Regions from separate parts of the Priestia sp. SRI_019 genome, predicted to be linked through region 2. Evidence: riboswitches for the same ligand, from Rfam matches in the RefSeq annotation. Region 2 holds a riboswitch; the other holds the start of a gene.
What was found. Region 2 has a riboswitch for preQ1 ahead of queC (7-cyano-7-deazaguanine synthase QueC). Riboswitches for the same ligand answer to the same signal wherever they lie in the genome.
Positions count from the first base shown of each region.

Region 1: it holds a riboswitch for preQ1, as region 2 does, so the genes downstream of both, AC2YJL_RS23680 (QueT transporter family protein) here and queC (7-cyano-7-deazaguanine synthase QueC) in region 2, are expected to answer to the same signal.

Region 1 is NZ_JBYCZN010000006.1:15,021-26,449, reverse strand. It holds gene AC2YJL_RS23700 (TetR/AcrR family transcriptional regulator) at 12-587, shown strand; gene AC2YJL_RS23695 (DHA2 family efflux MFS transporter permease subunit) at 609-2,045, shown strand; gene AC2YJL_RS23690 (hypothetical protein) at 2,102-2,449, opposite strand; gene AC2YJL_RS23685 (hypothetical protein) at 2,513-2,647, opposite strand; gene AC2YJL_RS23680 (QueT transporter family protein) at 3,084-3,572, opposite strand; PreQ1 riboswitch class I at 3,582-3,626, opposite strand; gene AC2YJL_RS23675 (Lrp/AsnC family transcriptional regulator) at 3,823-4,233, shown strand; gene AC2YJL_RS23670 (YitT family protein) at 4,616-5,482, shown strand; gene AC2YJL_RS23665 (hypothetical protein) at 5,831-6,049, shown strand; gene AC2YJL_RS23660 (5-deoxy-glucuronate isomerase) at 6,306-7,094, opposite strand; gene AC2YJL_RS23655 (LacI family DNA-binding transcriptional regulator) at 7,228-8,253, opposite strand; gene iolE (myo-inosose-2 dehydratase) at 8,314-9,210, opposite strand; gene iolD (3D-(3,5/4)-trihydroxycyclohexane-1,2-dione acylhydrolase (decyclizing)) at 9,295-11,229, opposite strand; gene AC2YJL_RS23640 (CoA-acylating methylmalonate-semialdehyde dehydrogenase) at 11,342-11,429, opposite strand, start outside.
Region 2 is NZ_JBYCZN010000002.1:1,425,442-1,436,870, forward strand. It holds gene AC2YJL_RS17500 (NAD(P)H-binding protein) at 1-141, opposite strand, end outside; gene queF (preQ(1) synthase) at 210-707, opposite strand; gene queE (7-carboxy-7-deazaguanine synthase QueE) at 806-1,537, opposite strand; gene queD (6-carboxytetrahydropterin synthase QueD) at 1,530-1,970, opposite strand; gene queC (7-cyano-7-deazaguanine synthase QueC) at 1,970-2,635, opposite strand; PreQ1 riboswitch class I at 2,866-2,909, opposite strand; gene AC2YJL_RS17525 (GerAB/ArcD/ProY family transporter) at 2,980-4,101, opposite strand; gene AC2YJL_RS17530 (hypothetical protein) at 4,128-4,364, opposite strand; gene AC2YJL_RS17535 (Ger(x)C family spore germination protein) at 4,376-5,575, opposite strand; gene AC2YJL_RS17540 (spore germination protein) at 5,600-7,207, opposite strand; gene AC2YJL_RS17545 (3-ketoacyl-ACP reductase) at 7,415-8,134, shown strand; gene AC2YJL_RS17550 (DUF6254 family protein) at 8,200-8,325, opposite strand; gene AC2YJL_RS17555 (alpha/beta hydrolase family protein) at 8,413-9,294, opposite strand; gene nhaC (Na+/H+ antiporter NhaC) at 9,587-10,969, opposite strand; gene AC2YJL_RS17565 (ATP-dependent Clp protease ATP-binding subunit) at 11,388-11,429, shown strand, end outside.

The DNA.
Region 1 (11,429 bases), on a different contig from region 2:
GAGCTGTTTTCATGGAACCAACCAATTCAAAAGAAAAAATTTTAAGCGCAGCTGCTAAACTTTTTCGCAAAAAAGGCTATCACGCCACCAGTCTAAGTCAAATTACAAAAGAAAGCAGCGCTCCGAGAGGATCTATTTATTATTATTTTCCGGATGGAAAACAACAGTTAGCAAAAGAAGCTATTCAAAAAACGGGAGAAAGAGTCAAAGCTTATATCGAAAAATCCCTCGCTTCTCATGAAGATGCCGCGTCAGCTATTCAATATCATATAAAACTGATGGCTGATCGAATGTTTGAACAAGTGGAAAATGAAGCGGATATCTCTCTCGCTGCTATGTCGAGTGAAGTATGGTCATCAAACGCAACGCTTCGCATGGCCTGTGAAGCCGTGTATAACGAGTGGGAGCAAGTTTATGCAGATAAGTTAGTTTGTTCAGGTTATGAACAAGAGGAAGCAAGACAGCTAGGTTCAGCTATACAGTCTTGGATTGAAGGGGCTTATACTCTTTCATTAACTAAAAATAGTACAGTCCCTATGCAAATTGCAGCTGACCAAATTGGTAAGCTGTTCGCAAACAAAAATTAATTTAGTAAAAGGAGGTCACTTATGACACAAACAGAAGAAAAAATGAGTACACAAAGTAAGCTTATCCTTTTCATTTTGATTCTAGGAAATTTTTTATGCTTAATTAGTGAAACGGTAATGAACGTGGCCTTGCCAAGTATCATTTCAGATTTTCACATTAGAACGAGCTCAGCTCAGTGGTTAACTACCGGATATATGCTTGTAATTGGCATCTCTGTTCCGGTGTCTGCTTTTTTAATTCAACGATTCACATTAAGACAGCTGTTTGTGACGGCTATGAGTTTTTACTTAATTGGGTCCTTCATTGGATTTATTACTCCATGGTTTTCTCTGCTTTTTGTGGGCCGTATGATTCAAGCATTAGGGACAGGCATTATTTTACCTCTTGTGATGAGCACAATGTTAACACTCGTGCCTATTAGCAAACGCGGCACCGTAATGGGGATTTTTAGCGTAGCTATTTTATTTGCACCGGCAATAGGACCGGTTCTTTCAGGATTAATTATTCAATACTATTCGTGGCAAATTATATTTCTAGGTCTTTTAATTGCAGCGGCGCTTATTTTCCTATTTGCTCTTTTCAAGCTCAGTAACGTTTCTGAAACATCTAGACCAACAATTCATATCCCATCTGTGATTCTTTCTACGATTGGGTTTGGAGGAGTTGTTTATGGATTTAGCGCAGCTGGTGAAGAGACGGGATGGAGTAATCCTATCGTATGGCTTACGCTCATAATTGGCGTCATAGCTCTTGCTTTATTTGTCAGACAGCAAACAAAGCTGAATTCTCCTATGATTAATATGAAGCCTTTTAGATCGTCTGTGTTTTCAAGATCGATTTTCTTAATGTTTCTTATTATGATGATTCAGTTTTCAATGATGTTAATTTTGCCGCTATACTTCCAAACGGCTGCGGGACTGTCTCCTTTGCAAACAGGGTTTCTTATGCTTCCAGGCGGTGTAACGCTGGCTCTAACAGCTATGGTGGGAGGACGTTTGTTTGACAAAATCGGATTTAAACCGCTGCTTTTAACGGGCTTAGTCCTTTTAACATTTATTTTAAGTTTGTTCACTACTATTTCAAGCGGAACAAGCACGACGACTGCAGCCATCTTATACGCAGCCTTTACAATTGGCGTAGGTTTAAGCATCGGTCCCGTGATGACGCTTGCTTTAAATCAAGTGCCAAAACCGCTTCATGCCCACGGTTCAGCTATTTCAAATACGATTAACCAAGTTTCAGGCGCGATTGGACCCGCTTTGTATACAAGTATTATGACCATGGCTTCTCAGCACTTTATTCAACAATCAAACGAAACGAATAAAACGCTGCTACAAATAAAAAGTATGACAAGCGGGGTTCATACCGTCTATTATGTAGCCATCGCTTTCGCCGTCGTTTCGTTCTTGCTCGCTCTTACGTTAAAGAAAAGAGATCAGCATCTTGAAACACAATAAATAAGAAACTGATAAGAGCTGCTCACGGGTTGAGCAGCTCTTGTTACATGCAGAATTTATATTACAAATGTAAAAGCAATCATAGATACTATTAAAACAAGGATAACAATACTTTTCTTTTTTTCTGTCTTCCATGCTTCAACAGCGCCCACGATACCACCAATAGCTAAAATAAAAGTACCTATAACGTGGAGAGGCAGCAGAGATAACAACCTGCCTAAACTCGCCATCACTCCTCCGGTCAATATAAATCCTGTTGTTACAATAGATTTTAAAGATATTAAGTCTCGTATCGCTTCTTTTTTTTCAGTTTTACTCAGTTTAAAGTACTCTACTATACTAAAAACAGCGGGTGTTCCCCATAAAATAAAAAAGCTAATCAATCTATCCGTGTCTACACTCACTGTTCATTCACCGCCTTTATCAATCCTTACGCTCAGTTCCACCATTTAACAAATAGTTATATATTATTCTTGCTTCAAGGATCCTCCAAAAGAAAATTGATGGTAATCATCAAGCTTATTCCAATACCCTATGCACTTTACGTCGGGCTCATCAATAGCTAACGCTAATAAAACAAGAATTGCTAACTTCCTATTCAAAAAACAATCCCTTCTCTAGTAACAAAGGTTATTTTACAATTATAACTCAAAAAAGTTATTTAATGGTAAAAAATACAATTAAAAAAGCAAACCGTTATCGGTCTGCTTTTTTAATTGCTACGCATAGGTAATGTGTTGTTGTGCGAAAAACTTTTCGATAAGGAGTTTGCCAACTATATGTATATCGTAACAAAAGAAAAAAGAATGTGCTGTGAGATTTGTCACTCCTTCTTTCAAAATAATCTAACCGAATACTTCCTATTGCCTTACGCAAAAAGAGCAGATCGCAAACGCGACCTGCTCTTTTCACATGCTAGATATGGGTAATTTGTCCATGCGTGAAAAGCTCTTCAATAATAAGGGGTTTATCACTACACTTATAGAATAACAAAGAAAAAAAGATGTGGCTGTGAGATTTATCACAGCCACATCTTTTTTATCCAACTAGCTTATTAAATTGTACACGTTTATTAATTGCTGCCATAATTGGTGCTCCAACAAGCATAACAACAAACTCACCAACGGCTGTTGTTAGCCACGTAAAGAAAAATGGCAAGTCAAATGCTAGGTGCAGCTCAAAAGCAATAATAAACATCGTGAACGTAAATACAAGTGTATTAACAAGCATACGAGCCCACATATTTTTAATGTAGCGCATAGAAAAAATGGTAATGAGTAATGATAGCACGGATTGTCCTACCCCAAACACCAGATCATAAGCGACCATTGGTGAAAAAAACAAATTCGTCAGAAATACTCCTAGCACAATGCCGTACACGTACTTTTTATTAAACACAATTAAGTGATTGAACATTTCCGATATACGAAATTGGATATTGGTGAAGCCAAACGGCTGGATTAGCATGCTGACAGCAATATACATAGCAGCTAAAAGACCGTTGACGCAAAGTGTTCTTATATTCATCTTACTATTCTCTCCTTAGTTTTTTAACGTGGGATGGTTACGAACCACGTAAACACTCAAAGAATCATACAGCATGCTTAAGCTTTCGTCAATCTAGCTGTTTACAAACTACTGCCGGTTTCTATACCTTGCATATTGACTGCTCTTTTTTCTTACTTTTCTTTAGTATAAAATAGAAGACGTATCAGTATACATAGGTGACATCAAGTAGTTAACCCTTTTGATTTGAAATACGAAAGGATTTGTAGCTATGTTAGATAATACAGATAAGCGCATACTAGAAGAGCTATCAAAAAATGGACGTATAAAGATGAAAGAATTAGGAGAAAAAGTGCATTTAACCGGACAAGCCGCTTCTGCTAGAGTATTAAAGTTAGAAGATGAAGGGATTATCAAAGGCTATACAATTAACATTGATGAACGAAAACTCGGCTACACCATCCATGCATTTTTAAATATCTATACGCAGAGCATTCATCACCACCCCTACCTTACATTTTTAGAAAGTCAGCAGGAGTACGTTATCAACAACTTTAAAATCAGCGGCGATGGCTGCTATTTACTAGAATGCAAATTTCATTCAAATGAAGAACTAAATGATTTTTTGACAGAGCTAAATCAGCATGTGAATTACAAACTTTCAATCGTCATTAACAAATAAATCTTTTAAAAAAATAAAGGTATATTAATTTATGAAAATGGTAATCCTAATAACGTATTCCCCCTATTCCAATAAATTTGAAAATCCTTTGCGTCATCGCAAAGGATTCTTTTTTTATGTAGGAAACCGCCTTCTATTTTTTGAAAAGTTGAACATCTCTCACAGCGTTGACATAGCGGTCAGAGGTTTATATAATCGGTGACATCGAAGCATAGAAAAGTCGGATTAAGACCTATACACGTATCGTAATTCTTCGTCTTAGAAGTTGATCAGTTTTATAACTAGACAATTTCTAAGACGTTTTTTATTTTATCATTTGTGAAACACTAGTAAAAACAAGATTAAACATGAAAATATCCTAATAATCAAGGAGGTTTGCATATTGAAAACAATCTATAAAGACATCATCTTAATTATCGTCGGCGCACTTTTAGTTGCTGCATCCATTGATTTTTTCGTCATTCCAAATAAATTAGGTGACGGAAGTACGGTTGGTATTGCTCTTGTTTTATATTATTTATTTCATATCCCTACAAGTATCAGCACATTTCTTGTAAACCTTATATTTATTGCCTTAGCCTATAAATTTCTAACAAAAAAAACGATTCTTTATACGATTCTAGGAGCCGTCATGACGTCCGTTTTCCTCGGTCTAGTCAGCTATATTCCTTTTCACGTTCACGACATGATTTTAGGAATTGTATTCGGGGCTTTACTAATGGGAACAGGACTTGCTCTCATTTTTATCGCAGATGGATCGACTGGTGGAACAACGCTTTTAGCTTATTTATTAAACTATACAAAAGGCTATAATATCTCTAAAAGCATGTTCTACATGGACAGTGTCATTATTTTAGCATCGGTTTTCGCTATTGGCGTCAATAACATGCTCTATACTTTTATATTCGTCTATCTTTGTGCCAAAATCGTAGATGTCGTTATCGAAGGTTTCCACAACAAAAAAGCAATGACGATTATGTCCGATCAATATAAAGACATAGCGCAAGTCATCACCAGTGAATTTGGAAATGCAGCCACCATCTTTTACGGATACGGCTACTACGCCAACAAAGATAAACGTATTATTTACGTTGTTATTAAAAAGAACGAGTTATTAAAAATTAAAAAGAAAATCCAGCAAATTGACCCGAATTCTTTTATTGTCATCCACGAAGTAAAAGAAGTTGTCGGCGGAAAATTTGGATTTATCGGCAATTCGCCTCATGAAACAAAAGCCGCTGCTAAATAAAAAATCCACCTCTTGGTGGATTTTTTTATGAAAAAACCGTTAAGAAAAACGAAAAGATACCTGCTAAAAAGTAAACTGACCCTAACGCAATTGCTCCTGTAACGACCGTAAATACACTTAATCCGATAGCCACCTTCATTTTCATCCACATCCCTTTTTAGATTAGTAGTATAAGTATGTCCAAGAATAGAAGATTTATAACTATGCCACCCTATTTATCTCATATATCGATGCAACAATTGTCTATTCAATGTGTTCTAAAACCACCTCTGGCGACATAGTGTATAGGAAGGATTTCATATACACATCTTTGTATCACACATATCATATGAAATTAGGTGAGATAAAATGGTGGCTGTTCACTTTTTTGAAAACAGAAAGCTTCTATTAAGCCAGCTGAGGGAAAACATTCCTTCTACGGGTGATGATTTAAAGATTAAAGGACGAAAAGGAACCGTCGTGCTTGTGAATGACATCGATGAAAAAAATGTTCACGTGGAAGTTGCTTTAGAAAAAGTAGTGAAAAAGAACTTAGCATTAGATAACGCTAAAAAGAAAAGGAGATAAGCGGCTTACGCTTATCTCCTTTTCTTTTTAATTTATATATGAATCGTCTTTATCTGTTGCTTCAGTTTCCAAAAAAAAAGAGACTCCTAAAAAGGAATCTGCAGCAAAGAGCGATATCATCGCCTGAATATTAATACAAGCTATATTTTAACATATAAAAACATATTTTACAAAAATAAACTATTATTTTACGCATAATTATTTTTCAGTCGAGGTTTTTCAACATTTGAGACCCATTTCGTATAAAGATCTTTATTTATTTTTCAGGCCAAATTTTTGCATCCGGCTCTAATAACCACTTATGCTCTTCTTCCATAATACGGTCTGTCCACGGATTATTGTCGAGATGGCGAATCATCCAGCAGAAGTACATTGCATACCCAGGAGCCGTTGCTTGAGGATGATCCAATTCACCAGGAATTGTAATAAAACTATTATCAACTACACGGTACGCATCTTCTCCAACCATTGCGCAGCCAAATCCTTGCGGCTTGTCAAAACGATAGTAATACACTTCGGGCTGGTCATGATGATGAGGCGGATAACTCGACCATCTTCCTGGATAAGAAATAACTTCTCCAATAACAAGGTTAGAGTAAGGAGCGTTATTGTAGTCAAAAATTGTTCGGATTACACGCTGAGCAGTACCTTCCCATACTCCTTCACCAGCCACTGTGTTTTGACAATCTTCGGGCGTATATAATTTTGATGAAAACTCTTTTTCATTATCCGTTTTTTGAACTAGTACTTCACTATCGGCAAGCCCAGTAATTTTGACCTCCACATTTTTTGAAACGTGCAAACACCAAGGCTCTTCTTCAAATAGGGACTGGCGCTGAATTTCTTTCGAATGGCCTTCCCACTCTAGCTTTACCTTTCCTTCTAGTAAAAGAATAGCCGTTTCACTGCTGCTGTCTAGTAAAGTTTCCTCTTTTCCTTGGGACATTTTATAAATCCCAATATCCATCAGCATATCTTTGTGCTGACCGGTCATTTCTGTAAGTACGTTGTATCCTTTATTTAATTCACCTAATTTACCTAACATCCTTGAATTCCTCCTTTATGTAGTAGCGCGATAAGAATTTACTAATTACTCATTTTTCTTCATAGACTCTCTAAATTCTTTTAAATATGTGACTATGAGGATTTTTTATTAACGGCAATATTCTTGATTGTGTTCAATTATTTATAGATGCTGTGGCTTCCCTTCGTAATGGAGCCGTTGATTTCCGAACAATCAATTTTGGCTCAAGAAGCAAATGTTCCTTATGCATCGCTGGATATTTCATTTCTCTAACCAGCAAATCCACTACGTTTACAGCCATTTCTTTTGTCGGTTGTGCTACTGTCGTCAACATGGGCGTAATGGTAGTAGAAAGAACCGTATTATCAAAGCCAATCACTGATAAGCCTTGCGGTACATCAATTTTGAATTCTTTTGCAGCTTGGATAACTCCGATAGCCAGTAAATCGTTACAAGCAAAAATAGCCGTCACTTTCTCCTTCATTGAAAAAATTTGCTTAGCACTTTCATATCCTTTTTGAATACTTGCTTCGGTCGTAATAACGTGCTGAGGCGGCACGATGATTCCATTTTCTTGCATAGCGTCTCGGAAAGCATCTAAACGGGCGTGATTGCTTTTTGCATTTTCTGTAATAATCGCAATTTTTTTATGATGCAAAGACAGCAAATAATCAGTCGCTAAATAGCTCCCTTTGTAGTCATCCACTGTCACTGTATTAACGGATATGTGAGGAATTTCTGAAGCAATAACACTAATCGGTATATCTTGCTTAAGCATATTTTTTAAAAGATTAGCATTGCGAAAAGCAGAAGCTACAATTAAACCGTCGATTCTCTGACGTATTAACAGCGATAGATACTTTTTCTCTTTTTCCGCATCGTTATCGGTATTGCACATTACAACATGGAAACCTCGCTCATGACTTCGGTCTTCTATGCTTCTTGCCAAATCGGCAAAAAAAGGGTTGGAGATGTCAGGTACGAGAAGCCCAATCGTTTTAGTAGGTTTTCCTGTTAAAGCAGATGCTACGACGCTTGGATGGTAATTCAACTGCGCCATAACCTCAATTACTCTTTGTCTTGTTCTTTCACTAATATGACCGGTTTGATTGATGACTTTTGATACCGTAGAAATTGATACACCTGCTTCTTCAGCCACACTATAAATGGTTGGCTTCATTTCCTCTCCTCCTTTCCTTTCATAAACGCATAAAAGGCGTAAAATCTTTTACAATGGAAATTAAAGACCACTTTTTTCTTTAATAAAGTTTCTTGCTTTTAACGCATATTCAAAAGGATTAGCAAGGGCTGGATCCTGTTCTGCTTCTACGACAAACCATCCGTTATAATCCGAAGTGGCAAGCGTAGTAAATACTTCATCAAATTCAATAGCTCCGTCACCTGGAACAGTAAAGGCTCCTTCTTTTACCGCTTGCAAGAAGCTTAGGTCTTGTTCTTTGACTCGATCAACTACTTCTTGACGAATATCCTTTAAATGAACATGCTTAATACGGTGCAGATATTTTTTTAAGATATAAAGAGGTTCTTCTCCTGAAAAGACAAGATGACCGGTATCAAATAGCAGCGAAACAAGCTCCGGATTGGTAAGCTCCATTAGCTGCTCAATTTCTTCTGTTGTTTGTACACCCGTTCCCATATGGTGATGATAGACAATATGCATATCTTTTTCTTGTGCCAGTTTCCCAAGATGGTGCAGGCCTTCTGCAAGTCTGCTCCACTCTGTTGGCGTGAACACAGGCTTTTCTTTAAATAAAGGAACATCCATCAGCCCCTGAATGCTGTGCCCTTGTTCAGAAACAACAATTACTTTTGCTCCCATTTCGTATAAAAAATCGCGATGTTCAATAAATGGCGTTACCGTTTCTTCCAGCGGCTTTGTTGTTAAAAATGTACTGAACCACGCACTTGCAATTTCCAAATTCCGAAGCGATAATGCCTTTTTTAAGATTGAAACATTTCGCGGATATTTGTTTCCGACCTCACTTCCTCTAAAACCGGTTAAAGCCATCTCACTGATACACTGTTCGAATGTATTTTCAGCCCCCAGTTCAGGCATATCATCGTTTGTCCAAGCAATTGGAGCAATCCCCAGTTTGACCGTATTCTCCTTGAACATCTCTTCCTCTCCCTTATATGAAATTAAAACCTCTTTTATATTTATCGAATGTTTCTCTTCAACAACCTCATTTTCTCCTGCTCCTTAATAAACTCTTGCCATTTCAAGGTTTTTCACCTTATCTTCATAAGCTTCCTGTACATGCTGATTTTTAGATACCTCTGCTACTCCTACATGCCACCATGATTCATAACCGTTCGTCATAGTTTTTGGCAGCACTTTAATATCAATTAGCGTTGAAATCTCTTGTTTTTGTGCATCTTCTATCGCCGTTTTTAATTCTTCAAGAGAACTTACGCGATACGTTTTTACACCGTAGCCTGCGGCGCTGGCTGCAAAATCAATTTTCATTACGTTTCCGTTTAGTTTTCCTGTTTCATCGTTTCGATAACGAAACTCTGTACCGAAGCTCCCCATACCGTTTGACATTTGAAGGTTATTAATGCACCCGAAGCCGGAGTTATCAAACAGTAAAATGTTTATCTTTTTTCTTTCTTGAAGGCTTGTAATAAGCTCTGAATGAAGCATTTGATAGCTTCCATCTCCAACCATCGCGTACACTTCCTTAGCTGGTTCTGCCAGCTTAACTCCAAGTGCTCCTGATACTTCATATCCCATACATGAATATCCATATTCCATATGATAGGTATTAGGTTTAGTAGACTTCCACATTCTCTGTAAGTCTGCTGGGAGACTTCCTGCTGCACCAACAATGATGGAGTTGTCATCAAGGAGCTTATTCACCTTTCCAATTACTTCTGTTTGCGTTAATTGAGTACCAAGTGATTCTACATATTCAGCTAAGCTTTCATCTAAATGACCTTGTATTTCCGGAACAAAATCTGCACCAGTAAAACGTATGCTATGCAGACGCTCTAATTCTTTATCCCATGCGTCTTTAGCACTTGTAATTTCTGTTGTATAAACAGACTGATAGCCAATTGATTTTAGCTCTTCCCTAAGAGCAAGCAACCCTTCTTTTGCATCAGCTACAAGTTTCACGGCATCAAGTTTATTTGCATGAAATTCAGACGTATTAATGGTAAGAAATTGCACGTTGGGATGTTGAAAAAGCTGTTTAGATGCTGTTGTAAAATCAGTAAATCGAGTGCCTACTCCAATTACTAAATCTGCTTCTTTAGCGATTGTATTAGCAGCTGAGTTCCCTGTTACACCTATTCCGCCTAGATTATAGCGATAGTCACTTTCAACGGCACTTTTCCCTGCTTGAGTTTCTCCAAATGGAATATGGAACTCACTAGCAAATTGTTTTAACTCTTTTGCAGCTTCTGAATACCGAACGCCTCCTCCGCAAATGATGATTGGCTTTTTCTTTGTTTTCATTAATTGAATTGCATCTGCTAGACTGTCCCTAGTCGGAAGGCGACGCTCAATGCGGTGAACGCGCTTTTGGAAGAAATAAGCTGGAAAGTCCCATGCTTCTCCCTGCACATCTTGAGGCAAACAAATAGTTACAGCTCCCGTATCTGCAGGATTCGTTAACACACGTATCGCATTAATCATAGCTGTCATCAATTGTTCAGGGCGGCTTACGCGATCCCAGTACTTACTTACTGGTCGGAAAGCATCGTTTGTAGAAATAGATAAATCATATGACTGTTCAATTTGCTGCAAAACGGGATCCGGCTGTCTAGTTGCAAATACATCACCAGGAAGCAGTAAAACTGGAATATTATTAGCTGAAGCAGTGGCTGCCGTTGTAACCATATTTGCTGAACCTGGCCCCACTGAAGATGTGCAAGCCATAATCTGCTTTCGATGTTTTTGTTTTGCAAAAGCCATCGCTGCATTGGCCATTCCTTGTTCATTACGTCCTTGATATACATCTAGATTTCCTGGGTCTTCTTCCAAAGCTTGCCCAAGGCCTACCACATTTCCGTGCCCGAAAATTGTAAAAATCCCTTTAATAAACTGATGCTGCTTTCCATCAAATTCAACATACTGCTGATTTAAAAACTTCACTAATGCTTGTGCCGTCGTCATTCTAACTGTTTCCATGCTTCTTTCTCCCTTCTAATACTAGATTGCGATTTTAAAAAAGGAAGCATAAGGAATACCTTTAATTCCTGATACCTCCTTTTAAAATGGAATGCGATTTTTAATGAATCACTTACCAGCGCGTTGTTACCATTTTCTTTCTTGTATAAAACTCCACGCCGTCCGTACCGTTTGCATGAAGATCACCGTAAAAAGAATCT
Region 2 (11,429 bases):
TAGCTTTGTGTGTTCGATTGGTAGCTTTTTTCGAACAAACACTGTCACATGGTTATATAAGCTGTTGCTTAATAACATTTTTAAAAGTTCTTGACCAACAAGTCCGCTTGCACCTAATACTAATGCTGATCTCTGTGACATTCTTTCACCTTCTCACCTGTTGTTTTTGCAATGGAAAACAGGTTGCATACACAACCTGTTTGTTCGAATTAACGATTATCAATTGTTTCTGGGTATAAATCATGATTCATCAGGCGATAATTAGCCATTTCTTCATACTTCGTACCGGGACGGCCATAGTTTGTATATGGATCAATTGAAATCCCGCCGCGTGGTGTGAATTTTCCCCATACTTCAATATATCTTGGATTCATCAGTTTAATTAAGTCATTCATAATAATATTCATACAGTCTTCATGGAAATCTCCATGGTTACGGAAGCTGAACAAATAAAGCTTTAACGACTTGCTTTCTACCATTTTTTCATCTGGAATGTAGCTAATATAAATGGTTGCGAAATCCGGCTGACCTGTTTTTGGACATAAGCTCGTAAATTCCGGACAGTTGAATTTCACAAAATAATCACGATTTGGATGTTTGTTATCAAATGCTTCTAGAATCTCTGGTGAATATTCAAACAAATAATTTGTTCCTTGATTTCCAAGGAGTGATACACCTTCTAATTCTTCATCTTTTCGACCGCTCATTTGCATTTCCTCTCTTTCTACGATTGTCATTCTAACAGCGTTTTTTTATTTTGTATATATCTGTTTTTATTTTTCTTTGTAAATTTTTTGCTATGCGCTTACACGCCTCGTTTATTTCCCCAAACAAGGGCGTGAACCTGCGGCAGAACTCTTACATCGTTCATGTTTTTAGCTGCCACTGCCTTATCGATTAACCACTCATACTTTTTAAGCAATTCTTGTGTTAACGACGCATTATCGATTGTCGTTAAGTCCTCGTTGCCTACCTGAACAAAAAATGGAACCTCAGGATAACGTTCATGAACAGACGCTGCATACTCAAAGTCCTCATCATTAAATACAACGACTTTTATGCTTATATGTGCCATGCGTTTTTCCTTTATTAATGTCTCTATAATATCGTCCAATACGGGGAAATTTGTTTTCATTAATGAACTTGGAGGCTTAGGGGAAATCGTTAAATCATCGATCTTTAGGAACCAATCCTGATAACGGCTTCCCTGTGTTTCAAGAGCTGCTTTTACCCCTTGACTGTGCAAAAGCTCTACAAGTGAACCAATCGCCTTGATAAGCGCAGGGTTCCCTCCAGAAATGGTGACGTGATCAAAGCACTCGCCTCCAATTTCTTTTAGCTCCGTCCAAATTTGTTCTGCTGTTAGCTGACGAATATCGTTTTTAGCTGATCCATCCCACGTAAAAGCTGAATCACACCAGCTGCAGGAATAATCACAGCCTGCGGTACGAACAAACATCGTCTTACGTCCTACAACCATTCCTTCCCCTTGAATCGTTGGTCCGAATATTTCAAGTACTGGAATTGTATTAGCCACGTTTTTTCACCTTCTTTGGGCGGTAAACTACGTAACTTGTCGGCGTTTCCCGCACGAATACTTGTACGCAAGAAGGCTTATTTGGTAGTGTGTCTAGATATTCTTGAACCAACTCATAAATTTTACGAGCAACAACTTCAGTTGTAGGAAAATCATTTGGATTTTCTTCGTTAAAGATAGAATGATCGTTCAATAATGTATGATCAAATTGACCAGAAACAATTTTTTTCAATAGCGCAAAGTTTACTAAAAAGCCCGCTTCGTCTAATGTATCTCCGGCAACAGTTAGATTTACAAAATACGTATGTCCATGGACTTGACGGCATTTACCTGCTTCTGTGTGAGGAACAAAATGTGCCGCAGCAAACTGCATATCTTTGTTCAGTTCATATTCATAGTTATGAAATACTTGAGGATACATTTGTTGCAACATTATTTCTCTCCTCCTTCTTTTGTTTGCAGGTATTGATCTAACCCGCGTTTTCGCAATTGACATGCAGGACATTCGCCGCATCCGTCAGCAACAATACCGTTGTAGCACGTTAATGTTTTTTCACGCACATATTCAAGCGCTCCTAGCTCATCCGCTAACGCCCACGTTTCTGCTTTATCAATCCACATAAGCGGCGTGTGAATCACAAACTCAAAGTCCATTGATAAATTAAGCGTGACGTTTAACGATTTCACAAATACGTCTCGACAGTCTGGATATCCCGAAAAATCAGTTTCACAAACGCCTGTTACGATATGACGGCCTCCGCTGTTTTTAGCCAGCACGGATGCAAATGATAAAAATAACAGATTGCGGCCGTCCACAAACGTTGTAGGCAACTCTCCTTCTTTTTGCTCGATCTCAATATCATCTCGCGTTAAGGCATTTGGTGCTAATTGATTTAAAAGTGACATATCTAGTACGGTATGCTTCACACCTAAATCAGCTGCGATAGCTTTTGCTACCTCTATCTCTTGGCTATGACGCTGACCGTATTGAAAAGTAACCGTTTCTACTTCTTTAAAGTTTTTCAAAGCCCAAAATAGACATGTTGTGCTATCTTGACCTCCGCTAAATACAACAATCGCTTTTTCATTTTTCATCATTACTGTTCGTCTCCTTTTTGATTGAAATCAAAAGAAGAAGAAACTTTATTGAACCGTTCGTTCCCTTTGTGACTAATTTTATAACACAAAAAAGAGACTGCTCTTTTCCAGCAATCTCCCTAAAAAGCAACTAAGATACACGTCCTCGCCAGCATACACGTCACAAAGACGTGTTGATAGAAAAGCACGTGAAAGAAGACACGCTAAAACCGTGTCTTTTGTCATCAACGATGATCTTAGTTTTTTATAGAGGGAGTTTTCGAACCTCTCCCGTACGTATACAAACGTGTACGGCGTTTCTTCTTGAATTGTCATCGTATTATACCACATGCTTATAAATAATGCTATGTTTGTTGGCTTCTATCGCCTTTAGCTGCCTTATTTTTCTTTATATAAGAAAGAGCAATAAATAACAACGGAAAACAAACGCTTAGTACAAATAAATAAAACGGCCAGTAATATTTTTCAAAATAATTGAAGTACGCTGTATTGGGAATAATGTAATACGCCACGCCTGTAATAATTAGACCTAAAGGAAAGCTTAAAAAATTGCGCACCCGTAAATTACACAATTGGACGATACTTAACTGAATAGCATAGAACACAATGACAACTTTGAAAAAGATAGATAACATCCAAATAATAGCTACTAATACTTCAACATGCTGAATCGTTGCACCTAACGAAATCATTTTTCCTAATAAATAAACTGGGTAGCTGTGCATCGACGCAATATTCGCACCAAGAGCTAATATACAAGCCGCAACTGCAATCGTAATCGTCAAACCCGATGCGACAGTGCCGATAACAAACATTCTTTTTACCTTTTTGCCATCTTTTATATGAGGCGTAATCATTAGCACAAAAATCAATTCCATAAACGGATTTCCTAAGAAATACGTGGTCCCTAACACTAAATCAGCCATGCGGAATTCAAACAAAGGGTAAAGACGATCAATTTTCATCTGAGGAACATTTAAAACAATTAACAATAAAAAGGGGACCACAATCCACGGCAAAAAGATTTCCGCGGTTCTCGCTACCACTTCAATACCTAGATACCCTCCGTATATAACAGCTAAAAGAACAAGGGCATGAATCCACGTAGGCAGCGTTTCAGGGACAATTTGAGTGGTCATAAATGTACTGATGTCTCGAAGCGAAAACGTAGATTGAATGAACATAAAGAAAATGTAAATAAGAGAAATACACGTTCCGGCATAAGGACCTAGCGCCTGTTTAGCTATTTGAATGAACGTTTGCTGAGGGTAACGCTGAATCAGCCATAAAAGCACCGCAACGATTAAAAGTGCAAAGCCAATAGCAAGCACACCGCAAAACCACGCATTTTGTCTATTCGTCTCTAATAACGTAGCCGGAACTGCCAAGATGGCGCTTCCGATACAAAAAACATAAATTAAAAAAAGAAATTGTTTTGGACTAATAAATTCCTTTATTTGCATCATACACACCTTCTCTCCTACATGCTTGCTCACGTGAATAACAGATGATGAATGGTTCTAGTAAGAGGCTTAATTACTGCCTCTAAAAAGTACAGAGGCGTAGGAACTTCTTTACGGAGTGTAATCGATCCCCAAAAGAATAGACCCAAACCTATAAGACAAAGGTAGACGGCTATTTCACGATAATACTTTTCCTTTCGGAAGTTGATCATTGTTTTTTTAGTCAAATAAGCAAGCAGTACAAGTAAGGCGATAAATCCCTCCATTTTCTTTCTCCTTAATGCTTCATTTGCTTCATATATGAGTTATTTAACGTGCCTAAGCGACGGATTTGAACTTTTGCATCTAAATCGACGGTTAAATCCTCTGCGTAAATTCTGTTCCAGTCTCTTTTCATTTTGTACCATTTCTTTACATCTTGTCTGTAAAACGCTTCGCCGAAACCAAAGATATCGCTTTTATAGGTTTTTTGAGCTTTTTCTACTGCATCATTCATTTTTTCTTTTACGTCAGCTGCTGTTTTTCGTTCGAGCATATTGATTACAGCTGGGTCCTGTAAATTCACTTGACACTCTACATCAGCCACGTTCGCTTCTCCTTTTAAATCAACGTGAATATGAGGTTTATGATTTTTCATAGTAGCTGTCACCTTGACATTCGTTCGAAGCATTTCTACTCCAATGATATCATGCTGTTTTTCTTTTTTTTCGCATGGAATAACAATTAACGTACTTTTTACATTTCCTGTAATATAGTTATATCCTTTACTTTCGTCTTCATTGAACCAGCCGATAAGCTTATCATTTTGAAAGACACCTAACCCTTTGAAATTTAGCAGGGTGGAAAGATTGGTGCGAGAAATACTAGACATATCGCCTGCATTTTTCACATTGCCTTTTAACAATACTCCTGATAACACCGCCTGCTTTCCTTCGCTGGTTAAATTACTGATCAGTTCATTTAACTTTACTCCTCTAGTTGGTGCCCAAATACGCTGTGATACGTCTAATGAAGCAAACATGTGGTTAGCTGGTATTTTTTCGATTGTTGTTAATACGTTCAGCACGCTCGCTGCTTTCGTGTTTTTAGCAATAACAACAAAATAATCGGTACGCACTTCATGATCCCGAGCAAAGAAATCAAGCACTTCAGCGATACCGTCTTCCGCCATGCTTTCGCTAATGACAAGCATTCGTAAATGAGAAAGATAAATTTTCCGCGGAGATTTTGTCGTTATTTTTCTTAACCCTTCCATTACAGACGAAGCCTTAATAGAAAATGTGGTAACAGAAGGCCCGTTTGTAGGGGTTTTGGCCTGAATATCACCAGGGTTAATCAGCTGAACTGTAACAATGATGCCATCTTCTGCTTTATCAATTCCGACAGCAACCGTAATGGCTAGTTCATTCAACTCTCGACTGCTCCAGCAGCCGCTTAATAGCACTGAACAGATACATAACATTAGAAATGCTTTCATAGTAAACGGCCACCTTTACACAGTTTAGTTTTTTTGCGTCTTTTGACGTGAAATATTCTTCTCGTTAATAAGCTTTGGCCTTGTTTTCATTTTTTTGATCGAACGTCTAATCAGAACATCCTTTTGATCACGCTTCACAAATGGAGCCATAGGTGTCATATAAGGGACTCCAAATGACCTTAAGCTGCATAAATGTAGAATCATTAAAATTAACCCCAGGATAATACCGAACAAGCCAAAAGTAGCTGCTAACACCATTAAAATAAAGCGCAGCATCCTTACTGCAATAGCCATATCATACACAGGTGACACAAAGTTACTAATAGCGGTGATGGATACAACGATAACCATTGCAGGTGAAACTAATCCCGCTTGTACGGCGGCTTCTCCTAAAACGAGTGCTCCCACAATCGAAATCGCTGAACCTACTGCTCGAGGCAATCGGACTCCTGCTTCTCGCAAAATTTCAAACGTGATTTCCATAATAAACGCTTCAATAATAGCTGGAAAAGGAACACCTTCCCTTTGAGCTGCAATACTAATTAACAAAGCAAAAGGAAGCATCTCTTGATGAAAAGTAGTTAAAGCAATATAAGCAGAAGGTGTTAAAAGAGCTAAGAAAAATGCCATGTAGCGCATTAAGCGAATCAATGTACTAATATCTGCGCGCTGGTAATAATCTTCGGCCGCTTGAAAAAATTGAATAAATAGGGCAGGAACCATTAATACAAAAGGTGTACCGTCTACTAAAATGGCTATTCGCCCCTCTAAAAGACCTGCTGCCACGGAGTCTGGACGCTCCGTGTTATGCATAGTAGGAAAAGGTGTATAATCTTCATCTTGAATCAACTCTTCGATATATCCGCTCTCCAAAATACCGTCTATATCAATTTTAGAAAGACGCTCCTTTACCTCTTGAATGATCTGTTCATCCGCAATGCCGTCTATATAAACGAGCGCAATATCCGTTTTTGTAAACTCTCCTATTTGCTGTGATTCAATCCAAAGTTTTGGAGATTTTATTCGGCGCCGAATCAATGCGGTATTCGTTCGCAGTGTTTCTGTAAAACTGTCTCGAGGCCCTCTTACAACGGTTTGAGACTGTGGTTCAGAAACAGCCCTGTCTCTCCACCCTCTTGTACTTGCCACAATACACGTTTGATACCCTTCTAAAAACAGTACGGTGTCTCCTGATAACACATGAAGAAGAGCATCATCCAGTGTCTTTGCTTCCATGATTTCACCCGCTGCCAAACTATAGCTTTTAATCAATTCGTACATATTAACGATGCCATCATCATGTGTTAAATGTTCATCGTGATAGTGCATAATGGAGTCCAGCGCATAGTGTTCAACTTCGTCTTTATTTACTAATCCGTCGATGTAAGCAACACCTAAAGTAAATTTTTCTTCAATCGAAATTCGAAACTCTCGCACAACTAAATCCGTGCTCTGTCCCAGTGCTTTTTTCATGCGGGATAAATTATCTCCCACCCTCTCCGATAATTTCTGCTCTTCCTGTGTAGAAGAAGCACTAGTATCCTTAGTGTCCTTAGAGTCCTTCGATTCATCAGCTTTTTCTTTCCGCTGTTTGGATTTATTCGTTAACTCAGATAGTTTTTTTATACGCATTGTTCATCCTCCACTACATTGAACGAAAAGAAACGGAATTTCTTCTTTTTAGTCTCTATAGTTTTTGTATGAAAAGGAAATTTATACTTGAAGCCATTTTAATAATCTTTATTTTTGACATCATTTGTGCATTTCTATAGGATAGTAATGGATAATTCTTTGTTATTATGAAGAATGTTTATGCGGAACATTGAAAGGAGTCTATACATGGCACAATCACTTAAAGGCAAAGTAGCTCTTATTACAGGAGCAGGAAAAGGCATCGGTCGTTCAACTGCGATTGAATTAGCAAAAGAAGGCGTAAATATCGGTTTAATTGCTCGTACAGAGGCAGATTTAAAGGCTGTTGCTTCTGAACTAGAAGCATTTGATGTACAAGTTGCTTATGCAACAGCAGATGTTTCTTCTATGGAAGAAGTAAACGCAGCAGTTGAGCATCTACATACAAAATTAGGGGCAACGGATATCTTGATCAACAACGCGGGAATCGGTAAATTCGGAAGCTTTTTAGAGCTAGACCCAGCTGAGTGGAAACAAATCATTGATGTGAATTTAATGGGCGTTTACTACGTAACGCGCGCCGTTCTACCTCAATTAATCGAAAAAAACGGTGGAGACATCATCAATATTTCATCCACTGCTGGTCAAAAAGGCGCTCCCGTTACAAGTGCTTACAGCGCTTCAAAATTTGGCGTGCTCGGCTTAACTGAATCTCTAGCGTTAGAAGTGCGCAAACACAATATTCGTGTAACAGCGCTAACACCAAGTACAGTAGCAACGGAATTAGCATATAAAGAAAACTTAACGGATGGCAATCCTGATAAAGTGATGCAGCCTGAAGACCTAGCAGAAATTATGGTAGCACAATTAAAACTGCATCCGCGTATTTTTATCAAATCTGCGGGCATGTGGTCCACAAATCCATAAACAAACATAGAAAAAGGAGAGCGTCAGCTCTCCTTTTTTGTGTCTTTCTTTATATGATGGTTACCTTATTTACGTTTAGGCGTGATTTCTTCTGATAGTTCTTCAAAAGATTTTACTTTTCCATGCGATGGGTTTTGTGATTGTTTTCGTACATTCCACTGACGCTCTTTTTGACTTTTAGACTGAGTCATTTTGCTTCATCCCCTTTTTATATGCTTACATGTAGTAGGATAAAACAAGCTGCTCTTTTCCATTCATCAAAACTGCTTCCAATTTCTTTACTGCTTAGCTAAATGTATTTTAAACCATTTATCAATTTCCGCGTTATATTGATCATAATATGCAGTTAGCGGATGGTCTCCGTTTTTGTACAGTACATATTTGTATTCTTTTCCCTGCTCATCTAGTTGTTTCACAAGCTTTTCAGCCTGAGTGTGGTGAACTTTACGATCATGATCACCCTGTAAAATTAAAAGAGGTGAATTTACTTTATCGCTCCAATAGACAACAGAACGACTTTTATACCTCTCTGGATATTGTGCCGGATCTCCTACAATTGTCCGCAGCACTTGTTTCATTTCAGTCCCTCTTTGATCATAAAATTGAAACATATCGGTAATACCTGATTGTACGACAACTGCATCAAATTTAACGCCGTTTTTCATCGTCAAATACGTCATCATGCCGCCGCGTGAATATCCTAGCGCTACCTTTCGCTGGTGATTTACATAAGGAAGCTGTTCTCCCCATTTAATAAGATTTAATACGTCGTCAATATCTTTACCGCCGTACGTCTCTGTTCCTTCACTTCCGCCATTTCCCCTGTATTGAGTCGCAACAACGACGTAGCCTTTACTTGCCCAGTATGACAAATACTGAAGTGTTTTTGCGCGAATCATGCCATGTTCGCGATTTCCTCCGCGATTATATACTAAAAGCGGATAATGTTTGTCTGCAATGTCTTTAGGCTGTACTAAAAACCCTTTTATCTTTAAATTATCACTAGGATACGTAATGCTATATACATCTACTTTATTTGAATAAGGCGATAATAAATTCAATTTTTCTTTATTTACATCATCACTTTCAGCTCGGTTAAAAACCGCTGTCACACCGAGCACAGCTACAGTGATTAATGCAATGATGCCCCATTTTTTCAACAGAAACCCTCTCCTCAATAAATATCTTTTCTCTTTTATAATGAGTGTTTTCATTTCGCTTTACCCTTCTTAAATGTTTGCTAAAAAGGGCATTCATCCCATCGCCAATACAGCTTATTTATCATACCGCAAAACCCAAATTTCTTCATCTGTAAAGAAATAAGAATTCATACAAATACATTAACAAGAAAGACGTATAGTAAATTGTATTATTAAATTATAGATTTGAAAAGTGGAATGATACTTTTTTTGTCGTTTTTTACCTGTCCTTTTTCAAAAAAAAAAAGCCCAGTTAAGACTGAGCTTTTTTCTTGGCAATGCCAATGCCTGTATATGCTAAAATAATTGAAAAAATAGGACATAAAATGCTAAAGAATGTAAATGGAACATAATCAGCTGCTGGAATATTTAATGCAGTTGAAATAAAAGCGCCGCTGACACCCCACGGAATAATAGCATTAATAACCGTTCCGCCGTCTTCAAGCGTTCGTGATAAGTTTTTTGGATCTAAATTCCACTTTTCATACAGCGGCTTAAACGTCTGTCCAGGTAAGAGAATCGATAAATACTGTTCTCCTGTAATAACGTTCACTCCAATTGAAGATAGAAGCGTAGCAAAAATAACGTCTCCGCTGCGGCGAATTTGTTTTGCTAATCCTTCTAACAAAGCATCAATAATTCCAACGGCTCTCATCAAGCCACCTAGCGACAAGGCAATCATGATAAGGGAAATAGAAAACATCATGGACTGCAGTCCGCCTTTATTTACGATCGCATCCACTACTTTATTTCCTGACTCTACTGCCGGCCCGCTTTGAAGAACGCCTAGCAATTGACTCAGCGTAAATTCATGCTGTGTGATCATTCCTGTAATGATGGCCGTTACAATACCTAAAACTAACGTTGGCAGTACATCGACTCTTCTCATCGAAAAAATAAGAACTAAAAGTGGAGAAAGCAACGTTAACACGTGTAAATTAAACGTATGTTTTAATGCGTCTTGAATTCCTTGAATTTCCCCGTAATTGACGCTTTCCTGATTTCCGTTGATTCCGATTACCAGTGCAATGATTGCTGTAATAACAATACTTGGAACCGTCGTCCACGTAATGTGCTGAATATGTTTAGGAAGCGGCACTCCAACGATACCAGAAGCAAAATTTGTTGTATCAGACAAGGGAGACATCTTATCTCCAAACACAGCTCCTGAAACAATCATCCCCGCTGCTAGCCCTGGGTGTACACCAATAGCAGTTCCTACGCCAAATAAAGCGACCCCTACCGTACTGACGGTTGTTAATGAACTTCCCGTGAATGTTGAAACTAATACGGTAATAACCAAAGCACTAATTAAAAAGTACTGCGGTGAAATCCAGTGGAAACCGTAGGATAAAATCGTCGGTATCGTTCCTCCTACCATCCAAATCGCAATAAGCATCCCGATCAGCATTAAAATAAGGATAGGCTTAATGCCCAGTCTAACACCGTCTAAAATCCCTTTCTCCATTTCTGTCCACTTATATTTCAACAAAAAGCCAATCACACTAATAAATGCTACACCAAATATCAGCGGAATATGAGGCGGCAGCTTTAACGTAAATAATGAAACAAAAATAATAGCTAATAGCACCAGAACCACCGCTATTGATTGTATAAATGAAATTTCTTTTTTCATAAGGTATTCCCTTTCTATCTTTCTTTTTCACTTAAACGCTTTTATGCTTTTACGCAGTTAAGTGCAAACCTTCTTGAGTATAATTTTTATCCTTCTTGCTGTCAATAACTTATTTTATCCAACGGTAAGCTCTGCACTCATTTTCCCACTTTTCTTCTTATTAATATTAATTCCCTCTCCAAGCAGATCATTGTACAAAATGCCTCTTATGTTTTTACATGTATAGAACGGGTACACATAAAACACATCTTTTTTTAATGTACTACCTTTTGTACATAAGCGAGGAACTTCCCTCAAAATTTTTTAAGCAAAAGACTTGAAAGTCAGAAAAGGTCAAAGTATAATGAAATTACGAAAGGTCAAGAAAGGTCAAACACCTGCTGATCTTCGATTAAAATCATTTAGGGAGGCTAATTAAATGATTTGTCAAAACTGTAATAAACGTGAAGCATCTATTCAA